Regions from separate parts of the Pedobacter sp. D749 genome, predicted to be linked through region 1. Evidence: riboswitches for the same ligand, from Rfam matches in the RefSeq annotation. Region 1 holds a riboswitch; the other holds the start of a gene.

Evidence for each region. A riboswitch is a leader RNA that binds a small molecule or an ion and turns the genes downstream of it on or off. The one in region 1 is predicted to bind S-adenosylmethionine.
Region 2: another riboswitch for S-adenosylmethionine. It lies ahead of KYH19_RS11490 (O-acetylhomoserine aminocarboxypropyltransferase/cysteine synthase family protein); the one in region 1 lies ahead of metH (methionine synthase).

Annotation. Positions count from the first base shown of each region.
Region 1 covers NZ_CP079218.1:4,497,272-4,501,540, reverse strand. Annotated here, with positions in the region: gene KYH19_RS18265 (hypothetical protein) at 4-570, shown strand; gene KYH19_RS18260 (Bax inhibitor-1/YccA family protein) at 609-1,364, shown strand; SAM riboswitch class I at 1,478-1,582, shown strand; gene metH (methionine synthase) at 1,704-4,269, shown strand, end outside.
Region 2 covers NZ_CP079218.1:2,879,414-2,883,682, reverse strand. Annotated here, with positions in the region: gene metX (homoserine O-acetyltransferase) at 127-1,185, opposite strand; gene KYH19_RS11490 (O-acetylhomoserine aminocarboxypropyltransferase/cysteine synthase family protein) at 1,216-2,547, opposite strand; SAM riboswitch class I at 2,804-2,914, opposite strand; gene KYH19_RS11485 (hypothetical protein) at 3,128-4,141, shown strand.

The sequences.
Region 1 (4,269 bases):
ATTATGCACGAAATTGAGCCTTATTACCAGTGGAGAGATGATTATATTTCGGCAGAAGATGAGCGTTCGCCATTTTACAATACCGAATATTCAGAACTTTACTTCGATAAGCAGATTTATAACTTTTTATTGCACCCACAGTGGGATGAGTTCGGTTCTAATACGCTATATATGAAGGTATTATATGCTGATTATGATCGCAGTTATGCCGTTATCGAGTTTATAGGCGAGTGGAACGATGCCATTAACAACGACATTATGCTGATGAAGCGCGATATTTTAGAGCTGATGATGGATGAAGGCATTAATAAGTTTATCCTGATCGGCGAAAATATACTGAATTTCCATGCCTCCGATGACAGTTATTACGAAGAATGGTTTCAGGAAGTAGAAGATGGCTGGATTGTTGGGGTGAATTTTCAGGAACACGTTATCACCGAGTTTCGCGATAATAACATCGATTATTACATTAACTTTGGTGGTGCATTTGATGACTTGCCTTGGCGAACATTAAAACCACTGCAGTTCTTTAAAAAAGTTGAAGAATTGCTGACAAAAAGATTAAACTAAATATTTATTTTTATATAGTTAAATACACAAAATTTAAAATGGAACAACAAAATTATCAATATCAGGACAACAGTGTTTTTGTACAGGAAAAATCTGTTTCTAAAAAATTCTTTGCAAACGTTTTCTTATGGATGTTTGTGGCGTTGAGTTTATCAACTGTAGCAGCTTATTTATTTGGTACCAATGAGCAGTTAATGCAGTACCTTTTAAATATTAATCCAGCAACCGGTAAAGTGAGCATGTCAATTTTCGGTTATGTAGCGATGTTCGCACCACTCGGATTGGTTTTATTAATGGGATTCGGTTTAAGCAGATTATCATTGCCAGCATTAATTGGCGTTTTTGTGCTTTATTCATTATTAACTGGAGTGAGTTTAAGTTTTATCTTGTTAACCTATACTTCAGGTTCAGTAGTGAGCTGTTTTGCAGGAGCCGCAGGTATCTTCGGAATTATGGCATTTATGGGCTATACCACCAATATCGATCTAAGTAAATTTGGGCCGATTTTAATGGTTGGCGTAATTGGTTTAGTGATTGCCAGTGTAATAAATATGTTTGTTCAAAGCGAACAATTCAGTTTGTTTATGGCGTTTATTGGTATTGCAATATTTACGGCATTAACCGCTTATGATGTACAAAAAATAAAAAGAATTGGCGAAGGGATCGAAGCTAGCGGTGAACAGGTTCTTCAGATTGAATCTAAAAAAATGGCAATTGTAGCAGCACTGTCTTTATACCTGGATTTCTTAAATATCTTCCTTTTCTTACTTCGTATTTTCGGAAGCAGAAAGTAATCATTAACAGAACAATATTCTTAAGGCTGCGCAGTTTTGCGTGGCCTTTGTAATTTTATTTGGTGCCGAAGCGATAATTTTTGGAATTGATGTTGCTTTGTTGCATTTTTGTATGCTTATTAAGAAAGACGGAGGGATTAGACCCAACGAAGTCTTAGCAACCTGTAACCATACAAGGTGCTAAATTCTATTCTGCAAATAGCAGAAACAGATAAGTTTAGGATTACGATTCACGTACCAACTTTTTAAATAAGCCTTTTAGGATGTAATGATGTATAATGGAAGATGTATGATGTGTCTTGCCATTTTCCATTTTCCATCCCACATTTTACACAACAAATGGGTATAAGAGAAGAATTAGAAAAACGTATTTTGGTGATTGATGGTGCAATGGGTACCATGATTCAGCGATATACCTTAACCGAAGAAGATTTTAGAGGGGAACGATTTAAAAACCATCCCTGTGATGTAAAAGGCAATAATGATTTGCTTAACATCACACGTCCGGATATTATTAAAACAATACACCTGGAGTACCTGGCCGCTGGTGCCGATATTATTGAGACAAATACTTTCAGTACGCAGCGCATTTCCATGGCCGATTACCAGATGGAAGACCTTTCTTACGAAATGAGTTTTGAAGGTGCACGCGTGGCAAAAGAAGCTGTTAACGAGTTCATGGCTGCAAATCCAGACCGTAAATGTTTTGTTGCCGGTGCTATTGGCCCAACCAACCGTACCCTGTCCATGTCGCCGAATGTAAACGACCCTGGTTTTAGGGCGGTTTATTTTGATGAGCTCGAAGCAGCTTATTACGAACAGGTACGTGGTTTAGTAGATGGCGGTTCCGATGTATTATTAATCGAAACCATTTTCGATACCTTGAATGCTAAAGTGGCTATTGTAGCCATTAAAAAATATGAAGAGGTAATTGGGCGTAAACTGGAGATCATGATTTCTGGTACCATTACCGATGCTTCGGGTAGAACACTTTCAGGGCAAACTGCTGAGGCTTTTTTGAACTCTGTAATGCATGCAAAACCATTAAGTATCGGTTTTAACTGTGCTTTGGGGGCTAAAGAAATGCGTCCGCACATTGAAGAGTTAGCGGCAAAAGCAGGATGTTATGTTTCCGCCTATCCAAATGCGGGTTTGCCAAATGAGTTTGGTGCTTACGATGAGCAGCCGCATGAAACCGCACATCTGGTTGATGACTTTATTGCTTCCGGTTTTGTGAATATAGTAGGAGGTTGTTGTGGTACCACGCCAGATCATATTGGCTGTATTGCTAAAAATGCCCGAAAAGCTGAGCCCCGTAAAATACCGGTTCTTGAACCATACATGCGTTTAAGCGGATTGGAGCCTGTAACCATCACCCCGGATAGTATTTTTGTAAATATTGGTGAAAGAACCAATATTACCGGATCTCCAAAATTCTCCAAACTGATTTTGGGTGGCGATTATGAAGCCGCATTAGCCGTTGCTTTGCAGCAAGTTGAAGGCGGTGCACAGGTAATCGATGTAAACATGGATGAAGGGATGCTGGATTCGGAAGCAGCAATGACTAAATTCTTAAACCTCATCGCTTCTGAACCGGACATTGCCAAATTGCCTATCATGGTCGATTCATCTAAATGGTCGGTTATTGAAAATGGCTTAAAATGTTTGCAGGGAAAAGGAATTGTAAACTCGATTTCCTTAAAAGAAGGGGAAGATAAATTCCGCGAAAGTGCCCGCAAAATTATGCAATATGGTGCTGCCGTAGTTGTAATGGCTTTTGATGAACAGGGACAGGCCGATAATTATGAGCGTAGAAAAGAAATATGCAAAAGGAGTTATGATATTTTGGTACACGAAATTGGTTTCCCGCCAGAGGATATTATTTTCGACCCAAATATTTTAACCGTTGCAACCGGATTAGAAGAGCATAATAATTATGCCGTCGATTTTATTAATGCCACCCGTTGGATCAAAGAAAACCTGCCTCACGCTAAAGTAAGTGGTGGGGTTTCCAATATTTCTTTCTCTTTCAGAGGGAATAATACCGTTCGCGAGGCGATGCACTCCGCATTTCTTTATCATGCCATTCAGGCCGGTTTAGATATGGGGATCGTAAACGCGGGAATGTTAGAGGTTTATCAGGAAATTCCGCCCGAATTATTAGAAAGAGTAGAAGATGTGCTTTTAAACCGAAGAGACGATGCTACGGAGCGTTTGGTAGAATATGCCGATACCGTAAAATCAAAAGGCAAAGAGGTTGTTAAAGATGAAGAGTGGAGAAAAGGTCCTGTTGAAGAAAGGTTATCACATTCACTGGTAAAAGGAATTGTGGAATACCTGGATGATGATGTGGAAGAAGCCAGACAAAAATATGCCCGGCCGATTCAGGTAATTGAAGGACCATTGATGGACGGAATGAATATTGTCGGTGATCTTTTTGGTGCCGGAAAAATGTTCCTGCCTCAGGTGGTAAAATCGGCGAGGGTAATGAAAAAAGCGGTAGCCTATTTATTGCCGTTTATCGAACAGGAAAAACTGGATAATCCCGATCAGGATCAGAGTTCATCTGCCGGAAGAGTGTTAATGGCCACCGTAAAAGGCGATGTACACGATATTGGAAAAAATATTGTGGGCGTGGTATTGGCTTGTAATAACTTCGAAATTGTTGATATGGGCGTGATGGTTCCGGCACAGGAAATCATCAAAAAAGCTAAAGAAATAAAAGCTGATATTATTGGTCTAAGCGGTTTAATTACACCGTCACTGGATGAAATGGTTCACTTTGCCAAAGAGATGGAACGCGAAGGTTTTACCATTCCCTTGATCATCGGTGGAGCTACTACTTCCAGGATCCACGCTGCGGTAAAAGTAGCACCTAATTATTCAGGTCCCGCCATCCATGTGT
Region 2 (4,269 bases), 1.6 Mb from region 1:
ATTACACAGATAAACAGATTACACCGATTAACTGTATTTATTTTATATTATTTTTTGGTGAATTTGATAGTACAGATATTAGCTATTCTTTTTATTTTTCACCCTAAACCCTAAACCTCAACCTTTTTAGGCCGTATGCTGTAATTTGATGATTTTTTTATTACGGCTTTCCTTCATAAAGTTTCCGATGACGTTAGTCAAAGCATCTGTTTCGATTAAAAAACCATCATGTCCATAATCAGAATGCAAGGCGCAAAATTCTGCCCCAGGGATATGATCTGCCAGATATTTTTGCTCCGATAAAGGAAACAAAACATCATTTTCTATTCCGATTACCAGTGTATTGGCGCTGATTAGTTTTAGTGCATCGCCAATACTTTTTCGGTTACGGCCCACATTGTGGCTGTCCATAGCTTTCGTTAAATAATAATAACTGTAAGCATTAAAGCGGTTGATTAACTTTTCTCCCTGATAATTCTGGTAAGAAGACGACCTGAAATTGTCAGTCTTATCGTTTACACTTTCTACCTGCGTACTGCCATAAGCACTATACGTTCTGTAACTTAAAAGTGCAATACTACGGGCAGTTTTTAAACCCTTGCTACCTCCGTTCGGTTGGTTGGCATAAAAAGTTCTATCTGTGGTAATGGCTAAACGCTGACTTTCGTTAAACGCAATTCCCCATGGAGAATGCGCCGCATTGGTGGCAATCAGGATTAGGTTTTCGATTTTATTCGGTTCCGAAATACTCCATTCTACAGCTTGTTGCCCACCCAAAGAACCACCGATTAATAATTTAATATAATCAATACCTAAATGTGAAGCCAATAACTGATGTGCCGATACTAAATCGCGGATCGTAAACTGCGGAAACGAAAGGTAATAAGGTAAACCTGTTACCGGATTGGTACTTAATGGGTTGGTGCTGCCATAATGCGAGCCTAAAACATTGGCACAAACGATATAATGATCTTCCGGGTTGAACAAAGCATTCTGACCGAACAAACCTTCCCACCATTCAAAAACATCAGCATTGGCAGTCAGTGCGTGGCAAACCCAAATTACATTATCTTTATTTGCATTTAATTTGCCATAAGTTTGATAAGCAATTTGCAGGTTGCGGATTTTTTTTCCGCTCTCTAATTTGAACTGTTTATTATAATTATACGTTGATGCTGTACTCATTGTTATGTTGTATTCGGAAAATGAACGGGACTAGGCTAATAAACTATCTGTAGAAACCTGAGCGTGAATAGATGCAAAAGCCTGCTCGAAATCGGCCTTAATGTCATCAATATGCTCAATACCGACTGAAACCCGTAATGCGTTTGGTTTTACACCTGCGGCTAATTGCTCATCTTCACTCAATTGTTGATGTGTGGTTGCCGATGGCTGGATAATCAACGTTTTTGCATCGCCAACGTTTGCGAGGTGAGAAACCAGTTTTAAATTATCAATAACCTGTGTGGCATTTTCTTTACTTCCTTTTAATTCGAAAGATAAAACTGCACCGAAGCCGTTACTTAAATATTTTTTTGCCAGGTTATTATATTTGCTACTCGCTAATCCCGGATATTGTACTTCCTGAACCAATGGATGATTTTCTAACCAGGTAGCCAGTTCTAAAGCATTATCAACATGGCGTTGTACACGGAGCGATAAGGTTTCTAAGCCCTGCAATAAAAGGAAAGAATTAAAAGGGGATAGGGCAGGACCAAGATCTCTTAATCCTTCCACACGTGCACGGATGATAAACTGGATGTTGCCAAATGGTCCGCCGATGCCGAAAACATCGCTGAAAACCAAACCATGATAACCTGCTGATGGTTCAGAGAATTGATGGAATTTACCATTGCCCCAGTTATAGTTTCCGCCATCAATGATCACACCACCAATGCTTGTGCCGTGTCCGCCAATCCATTTCGTTGCAGATTCTACAACAATGTTTGCTCCATGTTCTAAAGGCTTAAACAAATAACCTCCTGCGCCAAAAGTATTATCAACAACTAAAGGTAAATCGTATTTCTTTGCAATTGCAGCAATTTTCTCAAAATCAGGAACACTAAATGCCGGGTTGCCGATGGTTTCGAGATAGATGGCTTTCGTTTTATCGGTAATTTTAGCTTCAAATTCGTCAGGTACATCTGGATTCGCAAAATCGACATGGATACCTAAACGTTTAAAAGCAACTTTAAACTGGTTATAAGTTCCACCGTAAATGTGCGAAGAAGAAACAATACTATCTCCAGCTTCTAAAATGTTATTCAATGCAATAAACTGTGCAGCCTGTCCTGAAGCTACCGCCAAAGCAGCTACGCCGCCTTCTAAAGCTGCAATACGTTTTTCGAAAACATCATTAGTCGGATTCATGATCCTGGTGTAAATGTTGCCAAACTCTTTTAAAGCAAATAAGTTGGCGCCATGCTCAGCGTTTTTAAATCCATAAGAAGTAGTTTGGTAAATCGGCACAGCCCTTGAACCTGTTGTTGGGTCTATTTCCTGACCAGCGTGTAATTGTAAAGTTTCAAATTTATATGATGTTGACATGATTTCTGTTTTATTTATTGATGAGACGTAGTGATTTAGGTTGATTTTAAAACCTAGCAGGGCGTATCCCGATGTTTCGGGACCTTCCAGTTTGAAAGAAACAAAAAAGGAAGATTTTTTAGATTACTGTATGCAACAGCACATACAAGTAATTGCACACCTATTGAAAAAAGTAAAAATAGAAGTTTGTTCTAAATTTTTAAGGTTTGCACTGGGGTCGCTTAGCGATTGAAGATTTAATGTTTTCATCAGTTTTCATTTATATCTCCAGATAACACCATATTATCCGGTCAGGAATTGGCACCTTCTCTTTCTGAGGGTTGCCAGTGGGTCATCGAGCCAGTCTCTCGCCACTTCTTTATAAATCAACCTGCGAAGATTGACTTTTATTTAGCTTTCTACCAAATAATATTTCAAATGTCTGAATTTAATTTTAATTCACAAAATAAAATTTTGAATTTTTGTTAATCGTTTGGAAATGAGTAATGTATTTTATTGTATTGCGGCAAATTAAAACTTTTAATATAAAAATTAACACTTAAAATTCTAAGTTTGTGTGACCTATCTAAATATAATTATGATGAAAAATATAACAGTTCTAGGCTTAGGCCTGCTATTCACGGGGATGTGTTTAACTAATGCAAACGCCCAATTCGGAGGTTTAAAAGATAAATTATTGAAAGTCGGTACTGCTCAGGGTGCTAAAGCTTTAGGCGTAGACAGGTTTTTAAAACAGCCAGCTGCCATTACCACCAACTTTGAGGATGTAAACAGGGATGGCGAAAAACTGCCTGATTTCATTAATTCATTAAATTTAAAAGCTCAGCCCTTGTATTTACTGCCTAAAAATTCAGATGGCGGTTTTGTACTCTGTGAGGGTTTGTACGAAATGACCAACAAAAGCTACTGCCTGAAAGCCGGAACTTTTGCGCCATCAAAGGGCGATGGTTACATGTTTGCCCCAGTTTTAGGCTCGAAAGAAGAAATTGTAGTTGCGATATTAAAAAGTGCAGAGAAACATCCTGAAGTAGAACAGCATGATATCCAGGCTTTACTTTGGACCATTATTGCCAGAACAAAATTTGCCGATTTTAACGGACAAGTTAAAGTAACTGCAATGAAATTGTTAACGCCAAAACAACTTACGCAATTGGAAGGAGGCGCTTTAGGCATTTTACCTTTTGATGTAATGGAAAAAGCTAAAGACCAGTTACCTTCAGGAATGAAAGCTGTTTTTGAAGCAGAAAATAATATCCGCCAACTGGTGTCATCTGGGAATTATACTTATGCCGATATGGAAAGATATGCTATTATAGCGGGGATGGCTCCGCCGAGAAGTGATGTGCCAAGTGGCATCTGGACGAAACACCCTGACGGTTATTATGTGCGTTATTTTCCTTCTGGTTATTCAATTACCAAAGTGCAGGTTTATGTACCAAAAGGATTATTAGCAGATGGAAATAAATTGGTTTATGATGCAGCAGGGGATATTGCTTGTCCTGCCAATACCGGTTCTCAACGTTTAGCGCAAACTAACGAACCACTGGAGGCTAACTATTCGTTAAAGTTGACCACGATTTGTAATCCTAAGTAAGTTTTGGAAAATTAGGGTACTGTAGTCCTTAGGAGATTGCAGTCCCGCTTTACGCTTTATCTTTTTGGCTACCCTTCGACTTCGCTCAGGGTGACAGCCAAAAAGGATATCGCTGCAATCGGGTTTAG